Regions from separate parts of the Wenzhouxiangella sp. YN9 genome, predicted to be linked through region 2. Evidence: riboswitches for the same ligand, from Rfam matches in the RefSeq annotation. Region 2 holds a riboswitch; the other holds the start of a gene.
The links. A riboswitch is a leader RNA that binds a small molecule or an ion and turns the genes downstream of it on or off. The one in region 2 is predicted to bind cobalamin.
Positions count from the first base shown of each region.

Region 1: it holds a riboswitch for cobalamin, as region 2 does, so the genes downstream of both, ACEWQ0_RS12725 (TonB-dependent receptor domain-containing protein) here and ACEWQ0_RS02445 (ribonucleoside-diphosphate reductase subunit alpha) in region 2, are expected to answer to the same signal.

Region 1 is NZ_JBJNIP010000115.1:155,443-159,830, forward strand. Features, by position in the region: gene ACEWQ0_RS12725 (TonB-dependent receptor domain-containing protein) at 104-1,882, opposite strand; cobalamin riboswitch at 1,997-2,221, opposite strand; gene ACEWQ0_RS12730 (acyl-CoA dehydrogenase) at 2,292-4,388, opposite strand, start outside.
Region 2 is NZ_JBJNIP010000055.1:95,447-99,834, forward strand. Features, by position in the region: gene ACEWQ0_RS02445 (ribonucleoside-diphosphate reductase subunit alpha) at 1-2,113, opposite strand, end outside; cobalamin riboswitch at 2,314-2,557, opposite strand; gene ACEWQ0_RS02450 (DsrE family protein) at 2,953-3,393, shown strand; gene ACEWQ0_RS02455 (undecaprenyl-diphosphate phosphatase) at 3,546-4,388, opposite strand, start outside; gene ACEWQ0_RS02460 (LTA synthase family protein) at 4,388-4,388, opposite strand, start outside.

The DNA.
Region 1 (4,388 bases), on a different contig from region 2:
ATGAGTCGGGTTCTTTTGATGGGGTCTTTAATCGAGGTGCGTGGCGCCTTGCAACCCGCCGAGCTGAGCTCGGCGGGTTCTGTCGTCGCCGGTAGCGAATATGCTAAGGCGTCTGCCAGCGAACGGCCACGAAGGCGGCGCGGCGGGCGGCGTTGTAGCCGGCGATCGGTTCGTACTTCTTGTCGGTCAGGTTCTCGATTCTGCCTTCCAGGCTCAGGCCCGCGCCCAGCGGCCAGCCGGCGCGCAGGTGGACGAGGGTGTGGCTGGGCAGTTCGACGCCGAAGTCCGGGCGCTTGCCGACGTGGACGACTTCGCCGCCGATCCAGCCGCCGTTGGTGAAGGTGCGATCGAGGGTCAGCGAACCCTTGAAGTCGGCGCGCCGGAGCAGGTCGGTGTGCTGAGAGCGGTTGACGGCATCTTGCCAGGTCAGGTTGGATTCTGCCCGCCACTGGCGGGTGGTCCAACGGTAGCCCAGCTCGGCGCCGCGGATGCGTGCCTTTTCGACGTTGACGGCCTCGAAGTCGACGCCGGTGAAGGCAATCAGGTCGTCGATTTCACTCTGGTACAGGCTCAGGCTCAGGCCGTGGCCACCCGGGCCGGACCAGTCCAGGCCGACTTCGCCGCTGAGCGAGGTTTCAGGGTCAAGGTCGGGGTTGCCCGCGTACTGGCCGGCAAATCCGGGCGAGTACAGCTGGCTGAAGGTCGGCGCGCGGAAGGCCCGGCCCAGGCTGGCCGAAAGCCGCAGGCTTTCGGTGAAGCGCCAGCCGCCGGCCAGGTTGCCGGTCAGCGCCGAGCCGAACTGGCTGTCGTGGTCGGCGCGCAGGGCGGCCTCCCATGAAAGCTGTCGGTCGCCGCCGTCCAGGCCGGTCCAGATGCCGACGTTGTCGCGGCTTTCGTCGAATGAGTCGTCGGTGTCGCCATCGACCTGCCAGGCATCGACGCCGAGCAGCCAGGTGCCGCTGCCGACGCCGCGTTCGGCCTGAAAGCCGGCCTGCACACGGCGGGTGACGGCGTCTGCGATGCTGAAGCCGTTATCGGTTTCCATGTTGTCGTGATAGAAGGCGGCCGAGCCTTCCCACGTCCACGGGCCGCGGGTGGCCCGTCGGTAGCTGCCGCTCAGGGCGTAGTTGAGGAAATCGGTTTCGCCCTGATCAAACTCGACGTCACCGCTGGCGGCACGCGCTGACCAGTTGAGCTGGCCGTCACCGAGCGGGTGGTCGCCGCGGGCGCTGAAGCTCAGGTTTTCGAAACCGTCATTGTCGGGGTCATAGGAGGGGCCGGAGGGATTCTGGGCCGAGAAACCGTTGGTGCGACGAGCCGAAGCGTTGAAGCCGATGAATCCGTTGCCGACCTGCGCGGCCAGCTGTCGATCATCATAGCGACCGTAGGCGGCGCGTGCGCCGCCGCCATCGGGCAGGCGGGTGAAGATCTGAATGACGCCCCCGATGGCGTCCGAGCCCCAGCGCGCCGCGCGCGGCCCGCGCACGATTTCGATGCGCTCGATGATGGACGGATCGAGAATCTCCCAGGTGAAGCCGCCTGAACCCGCTGCGCTCACGCGCACGCCGTCGACGAGCACGAGCACGTGGTTGGAGTTGCTCCCGCGCATGAACAGGCTGGTTTGCCCCCCGGGGCCGCCGCTGCGGGCGACGTCGATGCCGGCCTGAAGCCGCAGCAGCTCCAGCAGATCCGGCGCCTGTATGCGCTCGATGTCGTCACGAGTGATCACGGAAACAGCCGCCAGAGAGGCGTCGATCGACTGCTGCGTTCGCGTCGCCGTGACCTGGACGGTATCGCCATCAAAGGTTGAGTCGGCGGCAGAAAGGCCGCTCGAGATCAGCATGCCGGCGCTCGCCAGCACGCTCAAGGTGGTGCGTTGCATGTGTGCTCCTTGCGCTCACCCGCGCATCAAGCCGGGTGGGTGGCAGGGCAGCGCCACCGACAGCGAAGGAAAATGACTGTCGTCGACACCGGTCGCCCGCCGCAACCCGGAAGTTCAGACTGATGCAGCGAGCCCGGTCTCCTGACTTCCGGTGGCCGGCTGTGGCGGGCCCAGGCTGGATCCTTCCCCCATTCCTTTCGGCGGAGTGGATTTATCCAGCAACATCAACGCCTGCGCGTCAATGCCGGTTACAGTTGCGGGGGCAGTTCCGGACTTGCACCGGCTTCCCGAAAACTCACTGCGATTTGGCAAAAAGAAAGCCGGCGGCAGCGCCGACCGGCGATCAGGATTATAACGCAGTGCCGGCACCGGTGTGGGGCCGGTAAGCGGTGACGCGGACTGGCAGGCCTCAGCTGGCGTCGGTTTCGTGCTGGTCGCGGATGGCCTCGCACTTGTCGGTCAGGCCGGCCTGCAGTTCGGCCAGATCGAAGTCGTCGACGCTGATCACTTCGAGGACGCGCTTGCGCAGGTCGGTGAGCACTTCGATCTCCTTGTCGGCAAGCAGCTTCTTGTCGCGAGCCTGTTCGAGCTGCTGCTCGAAGGTGTAGCCCTCGATTTCGCCTGCCCGCAGCGCCTTGGAGAACTTGCGCTCGACCGGTTCGGCTGCGATCACATCCGGCAGCAGTGCTTCGAGCACGCCCAGCCAGTGGCCTTCACGATTGGTCTTGTAGATGCCGCGGGCCAGGCGGTCGCGCGTCTCGGATGGTGACAGCAGCAGCGCGGCGACCTTGTGCCCCAGGCGGTCGTTGGGCGGACGCTCGACACGGCCGAAGGGGAAGATGATCAGGCGCAGAAACGGGCGCGCCCAAGCCATGGGGTAGTTGTCGACCACGCCGTACATGGCCTGTTGAATCTTGAAGATGGCGTCGTGAAAGGCCCAGGCCAGGATCGGCTGATCGGCGGCCGGGCGGCCGTCGTGTTCGAAGCGACGCAGCATGGACGAGCAGATGTAGAGATGGCTCAGGGCGTCGCCCAGCCGTCCGGAGATTTTCTCCTTCATTTTCAGCTTGCCGCCGTAAGTGAGCATGGCGATATCCGCCAGGAAGGCAAAGGCGGCGCTGTAGCGGCTGAGCTTGCGGTAGTACTTGCGGGTGCGCCGGTCGCCGGGGACGACCGCAAAGCGGGCAAAGCTCAGGCCCAGCACGAACGCGCGCACGGCGTTCGAGATCGAATGGCCAACATGGCTGAACAGCAGTTTGTCGAATTCGATCAGGCGCTCGTCTTCGTCTTCGATCTCGAGCGCCTTGAGCTCCTTGAGCACGTAGGGATGGCAGCGGATGGCGCCCTGGCCGAAGATCATCAGCGAGCGCGTGAGGATGTTCGCGCCTTCGACCGTGATCCAGATCGGCGCGCCCTGCCAGGCGCGGCCCAGATAATTCTTCGGGCCCAGAATGATGCCCTTGCCGCCGTGGATGTCCATGGCATCCTTGACAATGTCGCGCCCGTATTCGGTGGCGTGGTATTTGGCAATGGCGCCGGGTACGGACGGGCGCTCGCCATCGTCGATGGCCGAGGCGGTCTGGCGCGACAGCGCGCTGATCGCATAGGTGTGGCCGGCAATGCGGGCCAGCGCCTCCTCGATACCTTCAAAGCGGCCGATGGGCAGGTTGAACTGCTTGCGGATGCGCGCGTAGGCGCCAGTGACCAGCGCCGCGGCCTTGGAGCCGCCGGAGGTTGATGACGGCAGCGAGATGGCGCGACCGACCGACAGCGACTCGATGACCATGCGCCAGCCGTTGCCGGCGTGCTCGACGCCGCCCAGCAGGTGGTCGAGCGGTATGAACACGTCCTTGCCGCGGATCGGGCCGTTGGGGAAGGGCACGTTGAGCGGCATGTGGCGCCGGCCGATGTCAACGCCCTCGGTGTCAGCCGGCAGGAGCGCCACGGAAATGCCGATGTCCTCGCGATCGCCAATCAGGCCGTCGGGATCGTACAAACGGAAGGCCAGGCCGACCACGGTTGCTACTGGGGCGAGCGTGATGTAGCGCTTTTCGAAGTTGAGCTTGATGCCGAGGACTTCCTCACCCTTGTAGTTACCCTTGCAGACCACCCCGTAGTCGGCAATCGAGGTGGCATCTGAACCGGCGACCGTGCTGGTCAGGCCGAAACAGGGAATTTCTTCGCCCGAGGCCAGGCGCGGGAGGTAGTGGTTTTTCTGCTCGTCGCTGCCGTAGTGCAGCAGCAGTTCGGCCGGGCCCAGGGAGTTGGGTACGGCCACGATCGAGCCGACCATCGGCGACACACCGGCCACTTTCTCGAGCACGGCGCGGTGGGCGGTGGCCGAGAAGCCCAGGCCGCCGAACTCCTTCGGAATGATCATGCCGAAGAAGCCGTGCTTGCGCATATGGTCCCAGGCCTGTTCGGATACGCCGGCGCGGTAGTGGGTGTTTTCCCATTCGTCGAGCATGTCGCACAGCTCCTGCACCGGCCCATCGACGAAAGCCTG
Region 2 (4,388 bases):
CGCGCAGGGCTTCCCAGTCGTAGCAGTATTCGAAATCACCCAGCTCATCGACATTGCGATTGTAGGTATCGATCGGCAGCCAGCCGTCGGGCCATTTCGTCTTGTGTATCCAGCGCGGCTTGCCGCGCTCCCGAGCCAGGCGAAGCGAAGCACGAATGGCGTGGTACATGTGTCGCTCGGCGATGTGGTGCAGCTCCTCGCGGCCGCGACGAGTGTCGAATTGCAGTCTCCTGCGCGCCATGTGCGCCGCCACGCCCATCAAACCCACACCGGCGTTCATCCGCGCGCGGGCGGTCACGCCGACATGAGGCAAAACGTAGTCGGCATGATCGATACAGTAGTCGATCATCTTGAGCGTCAGATACATCGCCTCCTGATAGGCCTCGTCATCGCCGTCGGGCAAGTTGTCCAGCGCAATGGCGCCCAGCGAACACAGAGCCACCTCGGGCTCCGGGTAGCTTTCAAGCACGCCAGCCACCTTGATGCCGGCACATTCGGCACGACTGCCACGGCGCTTGCCCGCCAGCTGATCCCCGGCCTCGAGCTCTCCGGCAAACACCCTGCGTCCACAAGACAGCCTCAGTTCCTGATTGAAGTTGAAATAATGCGCGCCGCCGTGCTCGTCGGCCACGGTGATACGCCCGACCTCTTCACTGCTGTAGAGGTCGCGCATGTCCTGATAAGGGCGGTTGGGCTCACAGATCTCCAGACACAGGTTGCTTGAATGAATCGGCTCCTTGAACGGCGTATGGCGATTGATCTCGTCGATGTTGACCAGATACGCCACGCCGGTTTCAAGCGCCTCGTTGAGCGCGGTCAGAACCAGATCACGCGGGCTGAACCATTGTTTTTCGAATGACTCATCCCGCTCCAGACGGGCATACTCGCGGGCAAAGCCCTTGGCATCACCGCTGAAGAACAGCTCGGTCAGCGTGGGTGCATTGTGCACGTTGAAGGAAAACGCGCGCTCATTGCGCGCCGCCCGGGCGGCAAACAGGCGGTTGGTGACCAGCGCATAATGCAGATCGCGATTCTTGCGGTCTTCGGTGCTGCGCGGATTGCGCAAATGAGCAATCACCTCGGCCTCGGGATCAAAGCCCGAGTAATAGGTCGTGCAGGCGCCGCCGCGACCGGCCTGCATATTGGCGCGAATGGCCTTGCCCATCGCGGCAAAGTACGGCAGCTTGCCCATGTGCTCAATGGCCCCGCCACGCACCGGGTCGCCCTTGCTGCGGGTAATGATGTGGCTGCCGATCCCGGCCGAAGCCGCCGTCATGCGATAGGCAATGTGGTCGCCGATGGCAAGCGACTGTTCGGTATCACCGCTGACATAAAGGCAGCATGACGCGAAACCGCGCAGACGCGTTCCAAGGTTGACATAGTTGGGCGTGGGCGCGGAGATCAGCTTGCGGTAAAAGGCGCGATAATAGCGCTCGACCAGCGCCATGCGCTCTTCGGCAGGCGCATGCTCGGCCAGAGCCATGGCCATGCGCATGTACACAAACTGCTGGGTTTCATATTCCTGACCGGTAATACGATTTTGCAAACTGTATTTGCGGCGCAGGTAGTGCAGCGAAAAGTGCGGTGTCTCATAGTCGCGCTTGTGATCGATCCATGTATTGGCCAGCGCGTACTCTTCCCCATCATAGGCCAGCGGCTTCATGATGCCATCCTCGACCATGCGTTCGTGCAGCGCGGCCAGAGTCGGGATGCGTGAGCCATGAATGGTCTTGTGCAGATGCGATGCATACAAGCGCCCGGCCATCAGGTACCACGACCAGGTGTCGTGATCGAGGCAGCTGCGGATGAGCTTTTCCTGCAGCTCGGCGCTGGGCGCGGTTTCCGGCATGGCGCTGACGGCGTCAATGACCGCAGCCGACCAGTCGACTTGCCGGCCGATATTGGCCGCTGCCCACTGCCCCCAACCGTTGACCTTGCCGGGAATATAGGGCTCGACGCGACCATCACGCTTGATGATGTTTTTCAGCCCGCTGTGATGATGCTCGCCCGCCTTGCCGTCATGCGTATGCGCTTTATCGCTGGCGCAGGAGGCACGGGTGGAAGAAGAGCGCTCAGCCGTCTCCGGCTGCGCTGAGAGTTCGGAATAATCCATGATTTGACTCCGTTTGCGGCGCGCAGGAACGTTCAGTTCACTGACGCTGCGGCACATTCTCCTGCTCCCTCGCGCAGGACCTGTGGGCAACACCGCTTTCGGAGAACGTCGCTTCGGGGCAGGCCGCAACCCGGCGCCATGGAGTCCCCGCGCAACACGCCTCCCCGCGGAAGCGGTTACCCGCGCCGGGCGAGCTTGCAATTGCACCCGACGTGCCGGCAGGTCTTCGGACTTGCGAACGCGGTGCCCTGATCATGCTGATCGATGGAGCCACCTACTCTGCAGCGCTTCCCGGACAATCTGCGGCCCAGTGCTGATGCTGCATTTCGTTTTCGCTTACCGCTGCGGGGCAGTTCCGGACTTGCACCGGATTCCCTATTAAACCCTCGGGCGGTGGTGAACCTTTCCGCACCGCCGTCGAGTACCAGCATGGCACAAGATAATGGGGAACAGACGCACTGTCAACACAACATGTTGCGCATCAGGGAATTCGATCGTTTGCCCGAAAAACAGTCGATGATCACCCTGAAGGGGGCTTGCCGAGAAGGCATGAGCCAGCGCTGTCAGCGATAAATGACCGATCCATTGGATACCCAGTCGACAACGCTGTATCATGATAATCTAATATTCCTGTATTACCCGTGCCCCTCAAGCGCGACGGCAGGCAAGCCCTTATTTGCAGCGCACGTGCACACGGCCCGCACGGTCGTCCCCCACTCAAGGAGACCTCACCATGTCCAATGAAAGGGGAAACAGCCAGTAGCGGCTACGGCTGCACCGACTGGTGTTTTTTCACCAGGGCGCTCTGAACCACCCTCAACCCCAAGGAGAACAACGCGATGATGAACATGCTCAAGACAGTAGTGGCGGCAGCCATGGTTTTCGCCGCCTCGATCGGCGCCCACGCAGCCGATTCACAGAAGGTCGATGAAGTGCTGGTCATCGTGACCAGCGAATCCTTGCAAACCCAGGGCATGGCGATGGTGCTGTCCAGCACGATGGCTCAGCAAGGCGCCAAGGTGAACATCCTGCTGTGTGACACCGCCGGTGATCTGGCGCTGCAGCAATATGACGCGCCCGCGCTCCGGCCAAACAACGTCACCCCGGGCCAGATGATGCGCGGGCTGCTGCAGCAAGGGGCCACTGCCAACGTCTGTGCGCTGTATCTGCCCCACAGCGACTACAGCAAGGAAGACCTGATCGACGGTGTGGGCGTGGCCACGCCACTGGACATGGCCGCGCAGATGCTGGACCCGGGCATCCGCGTTTTCAGCTTCTGAGCCATCCCGGCCAGACACTCGCGTGGCGGCGCTTTCAACGCCGAAGCCGGTGGTCATCAACCCGGCAGGAATGTCATTCCCATTCCTGCCGGGTTGATTTCTGCGCAGAGGCGCGCCCGCGCCCGGCGCCAGCCCAGCACAGTCGTAATCGGTTACAGCAACACCAGCCCGAGCAGCACCAGCCCGAGCACAACGCGGTAGGCAACAAACGGCTGCATGCCGATGCGGCGAATGAACGCCAGGAAATAGTGGATGCAGAGGAAGGTGCTCACCGCCGAGACGACAAAACCGAGCAGCAGCAGCGCCCACGGTGCAGAAAGCTCGGCGACCGACAGATCGCGCAGCCCCAGCACGGTGGCGCCGGTGATCACCGGGATCGACAGCAGGAAGGAAAAGCGGGCCGCGGCTTCGCGCGTCAGGCCCAGAAACAACGCCGCGGTGATGGTGATACCCGAGCGCGAGGTTCCGGGAATCAGCGCCAGCACCTGGGCAAACCCGATGATGAGCACGCCCTTCAAACCCAGCTGATGCTCATCGTGCTCACGCCGCCCGCGCAGATCGGCCCAGCCCAGCACCAGGCCGAAGACGACCAGCGATGCGGCCATGATCCAGATCGCGCGCAACTCTTCTTCGGCCAGATCCTTGAGCAAGAAGCCGAAGACCACGGCCGGCAGGGTACCGATGATGAGCCACCAGGCCAGGCGGGAATCACGATCACCACCGCCCCCGGCCAGCGACCCGAACCAGGAGCGCGCCATGGCCACGAGTTCTCGCCGGAAGTACACCACCACGGCGAGCAGCGACCCGGCATGCAGGATGATGTCGAAGTCCAGGCCCTGATAAGCACCGCCGGTGACCCAGGAATACAGCACCAGATGCGCCTGGCTGGAGACGGGAAGAAATTCGGTCAGGCCCTGGATGAGGGCAATCAGCAACGTCTGCAGCCAGCCGAGCGTGTCCGCCTGCGCCGCCTCGATCGCCTGCGCCAGCGGGGT